2 regions of the Leifsonia sp. EB34 genome follow, and region 1 is predicted to be linked to the other one. Evidence: predicted binding sites of a transcription regulator. Region 1 holds the regulator's gene; the other holds the start of a gene.
The links. Region 1 encodes LexA, which represses DNA repair genes until DNA is damaged. Its sites were predicted from a motif close to TCGAACANNTGTTCGA; they were not measured.
Positions count from the first base shown of each region.

Region 2: the regulator LexA is predicted to act here: its motif matches at 4,890-4,905, upstream of uvrA (excinuclease ABC subunit UvrA).

Region 1 is NZ_JBGCCV010000002.1:768,786-776,225, reverse strand. Features, by position in the region: gene hisH (imidazole glycerol phosphate synthase subunit HisH) at 1-21, opposite strand, end outside; gene hisB (imidazoleglycerol-phosphate dehydratase HisB) at 18-620, opposite strand; gene ABIA36_RS13185 (histidinol-phosphate transaminase) at 617-1,741, opposite strand; gene ABIA36_RS13180 (LysM peptidoglycan-binding domain-containing protein) at 1,962-2,381, opposite strand; gene lexA (transcriptional repressor LexA) at 2,618-3,289, shown strand; gene ABIA36_RS13170 (metallopeptidase family protein) at 3,363-3,710, opposite strand; gene metE (5-methyltetrahydropteroyltriglutamate--homocysteine S-methyltransferase) at 3,799-6,153, opposite strand; gene ABIA36_RS13160 (methylenetetrahydrofolate reductase) at 6,150-7,127, opposite strand; gene hflX (GTPase HflX) at 7,363-7,440, opposite strand, start outside.
Region 2 is NZ_JBGCCV010000002.1:1,077,275-1,084,714, reverse strand. Features, by position in the region: gene uvrC (excinuclease ABC subunit UvrC) at 1-1,837, opposite strand, end outside; gene uvrA (excinuclease ABC subunit UvrA) at 1,847-4,729, opposite strand; gene ABIA36_RS14640 (hypothetical protein) at 4,985-5,572, opposite strand; gene ABIA36_RS14635 (DUF58 domain-containing protein) at 5,569-6,897, opposite strand; gene ABIA36_RS14630 (AAA family ATPase) at 6,897-7,440, opposite strand, start outside.

The DNA of each region.
Region 1 (7,440 bases):
GACGACGTCGGGTGCGCTCACAGTGCGCCCTTCGTCGACGGGATGCCGGACACCAGCGGGTCGAGCGCCTTCGCCTGCCGGAACGCGCGCGCGAACGCCTTGAACTCGGCCTCCGCGATGTGGTGCGGGTCGCGGCCGCCGACCACGGTGACGTGCACGGTCAGCCCGGCGTTGTACGCGATCGCCTCGAAGACGTGCCGCACCATCGACCCGGTGAAGTGCCCGCCGATCAGATGGAACTCGAACCCGGCCGGCTCGCCGGCGTGCACGAGGTAGGGGCGCCCGGAGATGTCGACCACGGCCTGCACGAGCGCCTCGTCGAGCGGGACAAGCGCGTCGCCGTAGCGGGAGATGCCGGACTTGTCGCCGAGCGCCTCCCGGATGGCCTGGCCGAGCACGATCGCGACGTCCTCCACCGTGTGGTGCACGTCGATGTCGGTGTCCCCGCTCGCCCGCACCGTCAGGTCGGTGAGCGAGTGCTTGGCGAACGCGGTCAGCAGGTGGTCGTAGAACGGCACCGACGTGTGGATGTCGGACTTCCCGGTGCCGTCGAGGTCGAGGCTGAGCTCGATGCTGGACTCGCTGGTCGCGCGCTGGAGCTGGGCGGTCCGATTCGTCATGACTGCGAGCTTACCGACTGCGCGCCGGCCGCCACGGCTCCGGACGGCCGCCCGAGCGCACGCAGCGCCTCCAGGAACGCGGTCGTCTCGGTCTCGGTGCCCGCGGTGACCCGGAGGTGGTTCGGGATGCCGACGTCGCGGATGAGCACGCCCCGCTCCAGCAGCGCCTCGAACACGGCGTGCGGGTCGTCCACGCCGCCGAAGAGCACGAAGTTGCTGCCGCTGCGGTGCGGACGGTAGCCGAGCTCCGCGAGCTCCACGACCAGCCGGTCGCGCTGCGCGCGGATCTCGCCGACCATCGCGAGCATCTCGTCGGAGTGCGCGAGCGCCCCGAGGGCGGCGGCCTGCGTGATCGCGGAGAGGTGGTATGGCAGCCGGACCAGCCTGAGCGCGTCCACCACGGCCGGGTCGGCGGCCAGGTAGCCGACGCGCGCGCCGGCGAAGGCGAACGCCTTGCTCATCGTGCGCGAGACGAGCAGCCGCTCCCGGCCCGGGAGGAGCGTGAGCGCCGACGGCTCGCCCTCCGGCATGAACTCCGCGTACGCCTCGTCCACGATCACGATGCCGCGCGCCGCCGCGTAGACGGCCTCGACCGTCTCGAGCGTGAGCGGGGTCCCGGTCGGGTTGTTGGGCGAGCAGAGGATGACGATGTCGGGGTCGTGCTCGCGCACGGCCGCTGCCGCGGTCTCCGGCGACAACTCGAAGTCGGCGTCGCGCCCGGCCGCGATCCAGCTCGTGCCGGTCCCGGAGGCCAGCAACGGGTACATGGAGTACGTGGGCGCGAACCCGAGGAGGCTGCGGCCCGGCCCGCCGAACGCCTGCAGGATGTGCTGCAGCACCTCGTTGGACCCGTTGGCCGCCCAGATCTGCTCGGCGGTGAGGTCGTGCCCGAGGTAGCGGGCGAACGCCTTGCGGAGCTCCGTGAACTCCCGGTCCGGGTAGCGGTTCACCCCGGTCACCGCGACGGCGACCCGCGCGACGATGTCGGCGGCGACGTCCTCCGGGACCGGATGCGTGTTCTCGTTCACGTTCAACGCGACGGGCACGACCTTCTGCGGCGCCCCGTACGGGGTGCGGCCGCGCAGGTCGTCACGGATCGGAAGATCGGAGAGGGAGGTCACCCCTCAATGGTAGTCAGCGAGCCTGAGGGCTTCCGCCGTGTGACGCCGCGCCCGGCACCCGCGCCCGCGCTCGCACCCGCACCCGCCTGCCGCGCCTCCCGTCGGAAGGAGAACCCGCCCCAATCTCCTGCCGAACCCCCTTCTGCAGGAACCGCCTCGGCCTGTCGCGCCAGATTTCCTTCTTGGGCGGCGGCCGAGCCGCGGCGGAGCCGCCGCGCCCCTACTTCCCGTACTGCGTCGGGATCGCGAGCTGCTGCCCCGGGGTGACGACCGCCGAGGACAGTCCGTTGAGGTTGACCAGGTCGGCGATCACGTTGCGCGGGTCCGCGTTGGGCGCGATCCGCGACGCCACCGACCACAGCGAGTCCCCCGACTGCACCGTCACGTACTGGAAGGTCACGTGCGTCTGCTCCCCCGTCGCCGCCGCACCCCCACCGTTGAGCGCGAACACCATCGCCCCGATCACGATCGGCAGAGCAACGAGCATCGTCAGCACGACCCGCCCACGCCGGGTCAGCCGCAGCCGAACGCGCGCGCCGACGCTCGCGGTCTCAACGCTCCCGGCCCCAGCGCCGCTCACCCCAGCGCCGTTCAACCGCGCGCCGCTCATCCCGACGGTGTGCATCACCACTGCGCTCATGATCGTGACCTCCAAAGGCTTCGCTCGAAGCTCTGTTCCGAATATATCTTCGAATGTCCGAGACCGCAATCCTCGGTCCGGCGACGAATCTGGCACGTATTTCGAGACACACTCGAACACATGTTTGTCGGGCAGCCGTACTGTGGATACAGTTTCGATTGTCTGGACGTAAGACAACCAGGCACCACCGACATTCGGTTCCGCCGGGTGGCGGGGACGGTCACGAAGGGACGAGCGTGTCGAACGAGAACCAGGCTCCGCGCACGCGGCGCCGCAAGAACCTGAGCGAGAAGCAGCTCGCCATCCTCGACGTGATCCAGCGCTCGGTGAGCACGCGGGGCTACCCGCCGAGCATGCGCGAGATCGGCGACGCGGTCGGCCTCTCAAGCCTCTCGTCCGTCACCCACCAGCTCAACCAGCTCGAGCTGAGCGGCTACCTCCGCCGCGACCCGAACCGGCCCCGCGCGTTGGAGATCCTCATCGACCTCCCCTCGACGACCACCCCCGACTTCGAGAATCAGACCCCTGTCGGCGACGCCGCGATGGTCCCGCTCGTCGGCCGCATCGCCGCCGGTGTCCCGATCACCGCCGAGCAGCAGGTGGAGGAGGTCTTCCCGCTCCCCCGCCAGCTCGTGGGCAACGGTGAGCTGTTCATGCTCAAGGTCGTCGGCGAATCCATGATCGACGCCGCCATCTGCGACGGCGACTGGGTGGTCGTCCGGGCGCAGAGCACCGCGGAGAACGGCGACATCGTCGCGGCCATGCTCGACGAGGAGGCCACCGTCAAGGTGTTCCGCCAGCGCGACGGCCACACCTGGCTGCTCCCGCGCAACTCCAACTTCGAGCCGATCCTGGGCGACTTCTCGACCATCCTCGGCAAGGTCGTCGCAGTCCTCCGCACCGTCTGACCACTCCGCGAGTCGTGCCGAACGTCGACTTCGGCGCGCCCAGAGCCCACATTCGGCACGAATCGCACGCCGCTCAGGCCCAGCCGAGCTCCTGCAACCGGGCGTCGTCCAGCCCGAAGTAGTGCCCGATCTCGTGCACGAGCGTGACACGCACCCGAGCCCGCAGCTCCTCGACCGTCGAACACGACGCCTCGAGGTTGTTGCGGAACAGCGTGATCCGGTCCGGCAGCTCCCCGAACCCGTAGACCCCGCGCCGCGTCAGCGGATGCCCGGTGTACAGCCCGTACAGCCGCGGCCGCGCACCCGGCGGCTGGTCCTGGATGATGATCGCCACGTTCTCCAGCGGCCGCACCATGTCGTCCGGGAGGCCGTCGAAGACGTCGTCCACGAGCCGCTCGAACTCGTCGTCCGCAATGCGCATGCGCTCATCCTCCCCGAACCGGCGGAGGCCGCGCCCCCACGTCCGCGCAGAGCGGAACGGGAAACGCGGCCTCCGGCAGCAGGACAGGTCAGGCGCTGACGCCCACCCGCTCCCGCACGTCGCGGGTCGCCGCGATGATGTTGCGCAGCGACGCCACCGTCTCGTCGTACCCGCGGGTCTTCAGCCCGCAGTCCGGGTTCACCCAGAGCTGACGCCCCGGGATCGCGCTGAGCGCCGTCTCCAGCAGCTCGGTCACCTCGGCGACCGACGGCACGCGCGGCGAGTGGATGTCGTACACGCCCGGGCCGATGCCGTGCTCGAAGCCGGAGCGCTGGATGTCGTGGACGACCTCCATCCGGCTGCGGGCGGCCTCGATGCTGGTCACGTCGGCGTCGAGGTTGCGGATCGCGTCTATGACCACCCCGAACTCCGAGTAGCAGAGGTGCGTGTGGATCTGCGTCGCGTCCGCCACCCCGGAGGTCGCGAGCCGGAACGACCCGACCGACCACTCCAGGTACCCGGCCTGGTCGGCGCGCTTCAGCGGCAGCAGCTCGCGCAGCGCCGGCTCGTCCACCTGCACGACGCGGATGCCCGCGGCCTCCAGGTCCGCGATCTCGTCGCGCAGGGCCAGGGCGACCTGCCGTGCGGTCTCGCCGAGCGGCTGGTCGTCGCGGACGAACGACCACGCCAGGATCGTGACCGGCCCGGTCAGCATCCCCTTGACCGGCTTCTCGGTCAGCGTCTGCGTGTACGTCGACCAGTCCACCGTGATCGGCTTTGGCCGCGACACGTCGCCCCACAGGATCGACGGCCGCGTGCAGCGCGATCCGTACGACTGCACCCAGCCGTTCTTGGTGACCGCGAAGCCGTCCAGGTTCTCGGCGAAGTACTGCACCATGTCGTTGCGCTCGGGCTCGCCGTGCACGATGACGTCGATCCCGATCTCCTCCTGGAGGTCGACCACGCGCTTGATCTCGGCCTGCATGCGGCCGAGGTACTCGGCCTCGTCGATGACGCCCGCGGCGAGCTGCGCGCGCGAGCGCCGGATGTCCGCGGTCTGCGGGAACGACCCGATCGTGGTCGTCGGGAGGAACGGCAGGTGCAGCGCCTCGTCCTGCGCGGCCTGCCGCGCGTTGTACTCGCCGCGGCGGAAGTCGGCCCGGGTGAGCGCGGCCTCCCGCGAACGCACGGCCTCGACACGCACGCCGGGGGCGGAGGCCCGGTCGGCGAGCGCCGCCGTCGCCGCGGTGAGCTCGTCCTGCACGGCCTCGTGGCCGTCCACGATCCCGCGCGCCAGCACGGCGACCTGGCCGACCTTCTGGTCGGCGAACGCGAGCCAGGACTTCAGGCGCGCGTCGAGGTCCGGCTCGTCGTCCACGTCGTGCGGCACGTGCTGCAGCGAGGTGGAGGTCGACACGGCGACGTCGGGGCTCAGCGACAGCAGTTCGGTCAGCGTCCCGAACGCGGCTTCCAGGTCGCCGCGCCAGATGTTGTGGCCGTCGATCACGCCGCCGACGAGGGTCTTGCCGGCCAGCGCGCTGCGCGTCGCGGCGTCGAGCCCGGTCGGGATGCTCCCGCGCACCAGGTCGAGGGAGATCGCCTCCACCGGAGACACGGCCAGCACCGGGAGCGCGTCGTCCAGGCTCCCGTAGGGCGCCGCGACGAAGATCGCCGGCCGCTCGGCCGCGCCGCCCAGCGAGGCGTAAGCGGCGCGAACCGCCTCCAGCACCTCCGTGCGCGGCTCCTCGATGCTCTCGGAGACGAGGGCCGGCTCGTCCAGCTGCACCCACGGAGCGCCGGCGGCGGCGAGGCGGGCCAGCAGCTCGCGGTAGACCGGCAGCAGGTCGCCGAGCCGGGACAGCGGGCGGAAGCCCTCCGGCGCCTCGTCGCTCGCCTTGCTCAGGAGCAGGAAGGTGACCGGCCCGACGATCACCGGACGGGTGACGAAGCCGGCCGCGCGAGCCTCCTCGAACTCGCGCACGATGCGGTCGGACGCGAGCCGGAAGGCCGTCTCCGGGCCGATCTCCGGCACCAGGTAGTGGTAGTTGGAGTCGAACCACTTGGTCATCTCCAGCGGGGCCTTCTCGCCCTCGCCGCGCGCGATCGTGAAGTAGCCCGCGAGGTCGACGGAGCCGTCGGCCGCGGCCAGACCGGCGAACCGGGACGGGATCGCTCCGACGGTCACGGCGGCGTCGAGCACCTGGTCGTAGAAGCTGAAGCTCTCCGGGATGGCGGCGTCGTCGCGGCCGAGCCCGAGGGCGGCGAGGCGCTCGCGGGTGGCGGCGCGCAGCCCGGCGGCCGTGGCCTCCAGCTCCTCGGCGGTGGTCTGACCCGCCCAGAACGCCTCGACGGCCTTCTTGAGCTCACGGCGGCGGCCGATGCGCGGGTAGCCGATGATGGTGCCCACCGGGAAGGCGGAGCGGGTGGTGGCGGTGTCGGTCATGCGAGGTCGCCTGCTTTCTGCGAGATGGCGGAGGGGACGGAGGTGGTGGAAGGGGTCGGATCCAGCAGCCCGACCCTCTCGAGGACCGAGAGGACCGCGCTGTGCTGGTTGAACGTGTAGAGGTGGATGCCGGGGGCGCCGCCGTCGAGCAGCCGCTGCGCCAGGCGCGCGGTCCAGGCGATGCCGATCTCGCGGCGGCCCTCCTCATCCGGCTCGACTTCGAGCTGGATGGCGAGGTCGCTCGGGAGGTCCTCGCCGCTGAGCTCCAGCATCCGCGCGAGCCGCGCGGGCGAGGTGACCGGCATGATGCCGGGCAGGATCGGGAACAGCACTCCGGCGTCCTTCGCCTTCTGCGCGAACGACAGGTAGTCCTCGGCGTGGAAGAAGAGCTGGGTGATCCCGAGGTTGGCGCCGGCGGCCTGTTTGGCGAGCAGGGCGTCGATGTCCTGGGAGACGGTCCGCGATGGGTGGCCGTGCGGGAACGCCGCGACCGCGATCTGCACGTGCTCGCGGTGCGAGAGCACGGCCTGCGCGTGCAGTCCGGGCACCGGGAGCGCGTCGTACGGGACGCGCTCGGCCTGCACGCGGTGGATGAGCTGCACGAGCTCCGAGGAGCTCTTGATGTCGCCGAGGCCGTCGTCTCCCGGAGCCAGTCCCGCGGGCGGGTCGCCGCGGACGGCCAGGAAGCGCCGGATGCCGGCGTCCAGGAACTCGCGGATCATCCGGTTCGCGTCGGCGTGCGTGGAGCCGACGCAGGTCAGGTGCGCCATCGGGCTGACGTCCGTCTGCTCAAGGATGTAGCGCAGCACCTCCAGCGACGACGAGCGGGACGAGCCGTTGGCCCCGTAGGTCACCGAGATGAACTCGGGACCGGCGGCGGCGAGCCGGTCGATCGTCGCGGGCAGCGCGGCGGCGGCGCGTTCGTTGCGCGGCGGGTAGAGCTCGAATGAGAACCGCGCGTCGGTACAGTCCATGGTCCCTCGGTGTCGATCAGCGTCACGGGCGCCCTCGCCGATCGACACTGTCGAAAGGGAGGGGCGGGCGGGTGCCGGGCTCGGCTGTCGCACCACGTCAGCGGTCGCCCGCTTCGGTTGTGGGGACACAGTAACAACGACAGGAGGCCGGGCGGAACCCGCTCTGTCATCTTGTGACACAGTGGGTCCGCCCGGCCTCCTGACCGGTGGTCGTCCGCCTCGGACTACGAAAAGCTCAGACGGCGAACGGCTCGAACACGGACTGGTACTCCGGCATGATCCGTGCCCGCACGCGCGTGCCGTCCTCGACGTA
Region 2 (7,440 bases), 310 kb from region 1:
CCCCCAGCACCGTCGAGATGTCGCGCTTGCGCCGCGCCCGCTGGTAGGTGATCGCGAAGCGGTGCGCCTCGTCGCGGATGCGCTGCACCAGGAACAGCGCGTCACTGTTGCGGGGCAGGATGACCGGGAAGTCGGAGTCGGGCAGCCAGATCTCCTCCAGGCGCTTGGCGATGCCGGCGAGCTGGATGCCCGTGACGCCGGACTCCTCCAGCGCGCGCTGCGCAGCGGCGACCTGCGGCTGGCCGCCGTCGACGATGAGCAGGTTGGGCGGGTAGGAGAACTTGCGGCGGCGGCGCTCGGCGGCCTCCGCGAGCTCGGCGTCGACGTCGATGCGGGGGTCGTCGCCGTCGTCCCCGGAGCCGGGCTGCTCGCCCTGCGGCTGCTCGGCGCCCTCCGGCTGGTCCTCGCCGTCCCTCAGGTAGGCCAGCCGGCGCGAGATGACCTGGTAGATCGACTCGGTGTCGTCGGTGGACTCCGGGATGCTGAACCGGCGGTACTGGTCTTTGCGGGGCAGGCCGTCCTCGAAGACGACCATCGACGCGACGATGTTGGTGCCGCTCAGGTGCGACACGTCGTAGCACTCCATGCGCAGCGGCGCGTCGGCCATGCCGAGGGCGTCCTGGATGTCGTTCAGCGCTTTCGACCGCGCGACGAAGTCGGAGCTGCGCCGGGTCTTGTAGAGAATGAGCGCGTTCTTCGCGTTCATCTCCGCCGTCTGCGCGAGCGCGGCCTTCTCGCCGCGCTGGGCGACCCGCAACTCCACCCGGCCGGTCGACTTCGGGCCGCGACGCACCGGGGCGGCTTCGTCGGCCTCCACACGCCGGGCCATCAGCCACTGCTCCAGCTCGGTGGCGTCCTCCGGCAGCTCGGGCACGATGATCTCGCGCGGCGGCGCGTCGGCGCCCTCGTAGGCGTTCTGCAGCACCGTCTCGACCAGTTCGCCGAGCGAGATGTCGAGCTCCTTGTCGACCACCCACGAGCGCACACCGCGGATGCGGCCGCCGCGCACGATGAACTGCTGCACCGCGGCGGCGAGCTCGTCGTGCGCGATGCCGAACGCGTCGAGGTCGACGTTCTCCTGCAGGACGACGGCGCTCTTGCCCATCGCCGCTTCGAGCGCGCCGATGGCGTCGCGGTGCCGCGCGGCGGCCTCGTAGTCGAGGGTGCTCGCCGCCTGCTTCATCTTCTCGGTGAGGTCGCGGATGTACTTCGTGTCGTTGCCGGCCATGAACGAGACGAAGTCCTCGGCGAGCTCGCGGTGGTCCTCCGGGCTGATCCGGCCGACGCAGGGCGCGGCGCACTTGCCGATGTCGCCGAGCAGGCAGGGCCGCCCGGTCAGCTCGGCCCGGCGGTAGACGCCGTCCGAGCAGCTCCGGACCGGGAAGGCCTTGAGCATCAGGTCGACCGTGTCGCGGATCGCCCAGACCTTCGTGTAGGGGCCGAAGTAGCGGGCGTCCTTGAGGTTGCGGTTGCGGGTGACCATGACCCGCGGGATGCGCTCCCCCAGCGTCACCGCGAGGTACGGGTACGACTTGTCGTCCCGGAACTGCACGTTGAACGGCGGGTTGAACTCCTTGATCCAGGTGTACTCGAGCTGCAGCGCCTCGAACTCGCTCGCGACGACCGTCCACTCGACGCTCGCCGCCGTCGTGACCATGCGGCGGGTGCGCTCGTGGAGGCTCCGGAGCGGCTGGAAGTAGTTGCTCAGCCGCGCGCGGAGGTTCTTCGCCTTGCCGACGTAGAGCACCCGCCGGTTCTTGTCGCGGAACCGGTAGACGCCCGGCTGCGTCGGGATCTCGCCGGCCTTGGGGCGGTAGCCGACCGTGTCCGTACTCACAGCGCGATCCTACGCGGCGCCGCGGACGCGCTCGGAGCCGAGGGCGCCCTCCCCCTGGAGGATCTCCTTGAGGAAGTAGCCCGTGTGGCTGCCCGGCGTCTCCGCCACCTGCTCCGGCGTGCCGGTCGCGATGACCGCGCCGCCGCCCGCGCCGCCTTCGGGACCCATGTCGATGATCCAGTCGGCCGACTTGATGACGTCGAGGTTGTGCTCGATGACGATGACCGTGTTGCCCTTGTCGAGCAGCCCGTTCAGCACCAGCAGGAGCTTGCGGACGTCCTCGAAGTGCAAACCCGTGGTCGGCTCGTCCAGCACGTACACGCTGCGGCCGTTCGACCGGCGCTGCAGCTCCGTCGCCAGCTTGACGCGCTGCGCCTCGCCGCCGGACAGGGTCGTCGCGCTCTGGCCGAGCCGGACGTAGCCGAGGCCGACGTCCACGAGGGTCTGCAGGTAGCGGTGGATCGCCGAGATCGGCCGGAAGAACTCCGCTGCCTCGCTGATCGGCATGTCGAGCACCTCGGCGATGTTCTTGCCCTTGTAGTGCACGGTCAGGGTGTCGCGGTTGTACCGCGCTCCCCCGCACACCTCGCACGCCACGTAGACGTCGGGCAGGAAGTTCATCTCGATCTTGATCGTGCCGTCGCCCGAGCAGGTCTCGCAGCGACCGCCCTTGACGTTGAAGCTGAACCGGCCCGGCAGGTAGCCGCGGACCTTGGCCTCCGGCGTCTCGGCGAACAGGGTGCGGATGCGATCGAAGACGCCGGTGTAGGTCGCCGGGTTGGAGCGCGGTGTGCGTCCGATCGGCGCCTGGTCGACGTGCACGACCTTGTCGAGGTTCTCGAGGCCGGTGACCGTGCGGTGCTTGCCCGGCAGCTTGCGGGCGCCGTTGAGCTTGTTGGCGAGCACCCGGTACAGGATGTCGTTGACCAGCGACGACTTGCCCGAACCCGAGACGCCCGTGACCGCGACGAAAGCGCCGAGCGGGAAGTCGACCGACACCTTCTTGAGGTTGTTGGCCTCCGCGTCGACCACCCGGATCACGCGCTTCTTGTCGATCTTCCGCCGCTTCTCCGGGATGACGATCTCGCGACGCCCGGCCAGGTAGTCGCCGGTGAGCGACTCGGTGTTGGCGAGCAGCTCGTCGTACGACCCGGAGTGCACCACGTGACCTCCGTTGACGCCGGCGCCCGGGCCGATGTCCACGATCCAGTCGGCCGTGCGGATGGTGTCCTCGTCGTGCTCGACCACGATCAGGGTGTTGCCGAGGTCGCGCAGCGCGACGAGCGTGTCGATCAGGCGGCGGTTGTCGCGCTGGTGGAGGCCGATGCTCGGCTCGTCCAGCACGTAGAGCACGCCGGTGAGTCCCGACCCGATCTGGGTCGCGAGCCGGATGCGCTGGGCCTCGCCGCCCGACAGCGTCGCCGCCGCGCGGGCCAGGTCGAGGTAGCTGAGGCCCACCTGGATGAGGAAGTCGAGGCGGATCTTGATCTCGCGCAGCACCTGCGCGCCGATCTTCTGCTCGCGCTCGGTGAGGTGCAGCTTCTCCATGAACGCGCGGGCGTCCGACAGGCTGAGCAGGGACGCGTCGGCGATCGATGCGCCGTGGACCAGCACCGAGAGCACCTCGGGCTTCAGACGCTTGCCCTTGCAGACCGGGCACGGCACCTCGCGGAGATACTCGGCCCAGCGGGCGCGCTGGGTGTCGGTCTCGGCCTGGGCGTACTGGCGCTCGATGTAGGGCACGACGCCCTCGAAGCCGGACGTGTAGGACATCTCGCGGCCGTAGCGGTTCTTCCACCGCACCTTGACCTCGAAGTTGTCGCCGCGGAGGACGGCCTCCCTGACGTTCTCCGGCAGTTTCTTCCACGGCGTCTTCAGCGAGAAGCCGAGGTCGCGCGCGAGGCCGTCGAGCAGCTTCTCGTAGTAGTTGAAGAGGCCCTTGCCCTGCGTGGTCCACGGGACGATGACGCCCTCGGCGATGCTGAGCTCGTCGTCGCCGAGCAGGAGGTCTTCGTCCACCGACATGCGGGTGCCGAGGCCGGAGCACTCCGGGCAGGCGCCGAACGGCGCGTTGAACGAGAAGGTGCGCGGCTCGATCTCGGTCAGCTGGATGGGGTGGCCGTTGGGGCAGGACAGCTTCTCGCTGAACGTCTGCCACGCCGCGGCGCCCTCGCGGTCCACGAAGTTGACCTGGACCAGGCCGTCGGTGAGCCGCAGCGCGGTCTCCAGCGAGTCGGTGAGCCGGCCGAGGATGTCGGGACCGGCGACGAGGCGGTCGACCACGACCGAGATGTCGTGCTTGTACTGCTTCTTGAGCGTCGGCGGCTCGCTGAGCTGGATCTGCTCGCCGTCCACGATCGCGCGCGAGTAGCCGCTCGCCGCGAGCTCCTTGAAGAGGTCGACGAACTCGCCCTTCTTCTGGGAGATGACCGGGCTGACCACCATGTAGCGCGTGCCGGGCTCCAGCTCCATGAGCTGGTCGGCGATCTGCTGCACCGTCTGGCGCTGGATCTTCTCGCCGCAGACCGGGCAGTGCGGGACGCCGACGCGCGCCCAGAGCAGGCGCATGTAGTCGTAGATCTCGGTGATCGTGCCGACCGTCGACCGCGGGTTGCGGTTGGTGGACTTCTGGTCGATCGACACCGCGGGGCTCAGCCCCTCGATGAAGTCGACGTCGGGCCGGTCGACCTGGCCGAGGAACTGCCGCGCGTAGGCGGACAGCGACTCGACGTACCGGCGCTGCCCCTCCGCGAAGATCGTGTCGAACGCGAGCGACGACTTGCCCGAGCCGGACAGGCCGGTGAAGACCACCAGCGAGTCGCGCGGGATCTCGAGGTCGACATTGTGGAGGTTGTGCACCCGGGCCCCCCGGACGCTGAGGTGCGACCCCACGACCGCGCTCGGATTGACCGTGCTCGGATTGCCTGCCGAACTCCTGCTGCCCGAACTCCTGCTATTGAGAGTGCTCACTCGTTCCATTCTCCGCTATTCGCCGTGGCCCCACCCGCGTGTTCGCCCACCGCGCACGGCGCGATGCCCCCTGTCGGCGAGTTCGAAGCTTTGTTCGATTCTAGCAAGCCGGACAGAGGATGTGCGACCACGCGGCAGCGTACGCCGGACCACCGACATTCGGCACCGGCGCTGCGTTCACGCGCGCGGACGGGCGAGCAGAAGTGCCGCCACGAGGGCCACGAGCCCCACGATCGCGGCCCCCGACACCAGCGCGAGCCACGGCGCCGCGGACGGCCGGGCGAGGAGCAGCAGCACGACCGCGGCGGCCTGAACGGGGACCTGGATGAGGACCAGGCGGCGCAACGACGGCAGCAGCACGGCCGGCTGCAACCGTGCGGTTGCGGGCAGGACGAGCATCCACGCCGCGAGGACGTGCAGCACGTGCACGGCCGCGATCACGGCGAGCAGCCGGAGGGTGAGCGTGCCCGGCTCGAGGAGGGTGGAGAACGCGAGCACGGCGATGAGGACCCACGCCACCCGCCAGCGCGGGACGGCGACGGCGACCGCGGTGAGGAGGACGGCCAGGGCCGGCCACGGCCCGCTGGGGGCGGTGGTGAGGGCGAGCGGGACGGCGACGACCACGAAGGCGACGTGCAGGGACCAGGCGGGCACGGTGAGGCCGAGGTCGGGGACGGGTGCGGAGGCAGGTGCGGAGGCGGGGGCGGTCGGCGCCGCCTCGCCGCTCATCCCCGCCTCGCCGTTCATCCCCGCCTCGCCGTTCATCCCCGCCTCCGTGGCGTCGCAAGCCGCCGCAGCATCGCGTCGCGCTCGGGCGACGCCCACACCAGAAGCTCCGCCCCCGCGGCGCGGAGCCGGTCCAGGCGGAGCCCTCGCTCCAGGTCCACGATCCGCAGCGCCAGCCGTTCCCTGGCCGGAAGTTGGTCCACGCTGCGCGGCGGGAGCACATCCACGGCGATCACCCGGTGGCCCGCCGCCCGCCAGGTGAGCGCCAGGCGCATGGCCTGGTCGTCCAGGAAAGTGGACATCACGAATACGACGGCCCCCTGCGCGAGCCGCGGCGCCCGCGCGCGCTCGGTCGCCGAGCCGTGCGCCGAAGTCAGCTCGACGGCGCGCCGCACCCGGTGCAGGTGCCGCGCGCCCGCGCGCGGCGGCAGCGCACGGCGGGCGTCGGAGAGGTCGTCGAAGCCCACGCGGTCGGACGCGGCGGCGTACGCGTCCGCCAGGGAGACGGCGGCCTCCCTGGCGAGGTCGAGGGAGGTCGCGCCCGGCCGCGGGTACGGCGCCGCCCAGCCGGCGACCGCGCCGGGGAGGTCGTCGCGCGCGTCCAGCACCAGCTGCACCGCGGCGTCGGAGGTCGCGGTGGTCCGGCGCACGTAGAGCTCGCCGGGGCGCTGGGCGAGCCGTGCTGTCGCCTTCCAGTCGATCCGTCGCAGCCGGTCACCGGGGCGGAACCGGTCGATGTCCCGGAACTCGCCGCCGTCGCCCGGCCGCGCGGACACGTGGCCGCCGGTCAGGCCGAGCAGACGTGCGGGCAGCGGGAGGCTGCGCACCCGCTGCGCGGCCGGCCGCACCACGCGCTCGGCGACGGCCGGGAGGCCGGGGTCGCCGGTCCACGCGGCGTCCGGCCCGATCCCGCGGGCGGCGAGCGAGAGGATCCGCTGCGGGCCGGAGTGCGAGACGGCGACGCGGAAGCGCAGCCGGGCGCCCTCGCGCGGCGTCACCACGGCGTCCTCGGGCTGCCGGTCGGCCCGGTGGACCCGGAGCTGGACGCCGTCCACGCGCCCGTCCGCCTCCGCCACCGCGTCGACGTGCACGCGGCCGTCCGGCTCGTCGCCGGCGATGGTCGCGCGGGTGCGGGCCGCCGCGGACTCCGGACGGGCCGACCAGCCGACGACCGCCGCCAGCAGTAGCGGCGCCGCGACCAGCACCAGCTCCACCCGGGAGAGCACGAACGCGGCGACCAGGCACACGGTCGCCACGACCGCGGCAGCGGTCACCGCCGGGCTCAGCGCCCACCCGGAGCCGCCGGCCCGCGCCTCCGTCCGCTCGCGAGGGCCGGGCATGCGCGCCCGGGACCAGAGCGACATCAGTCCGCGGTCTCCCGCTCGCGCGTGCCGACCGCCGGCGGCCCGGGCACCGAGGACACGACCTCCTCGACCACCTGCGACGCGCTCACACCGCTGGTCCAGGCCTGCACCGTCAGCGTCAGCCGGTGCGCGAGGACCGGCACCGCGACGCGCTTGACGTCGTCGGGGATGACGAAGTCGCGGCCGGCGAGCACCGCCAGCGCCCGGGCGACCAGTAGGAGGCCCTGCGACCCGCGCGGGGACGCGCCGACCTCCACCGAGCGGTGGCGGCGGGTGGCGGCGGCCAGCCGCACGCAGTACGCGGCGATGTCGGGATCGACGTCCACGCGCTCGACCCCGGCTTGCATGGCCAGGAGGGTCTGCGCGTCCGTGACCGGCTCCACGGTGGCGACCTCGTGCCGCCGGGCGACGCGGGCGAGGAGCACCTGCGTCTCGCCGTCCGCGTCCGGGTAGCCGACGCCGAGCCGCACCATGAACCGGTCGAGCTGCGCCTCCGGGAGGGCGTAGGTGCCCTCCGACTCGATCGGGTTCGCCGTCGCGACA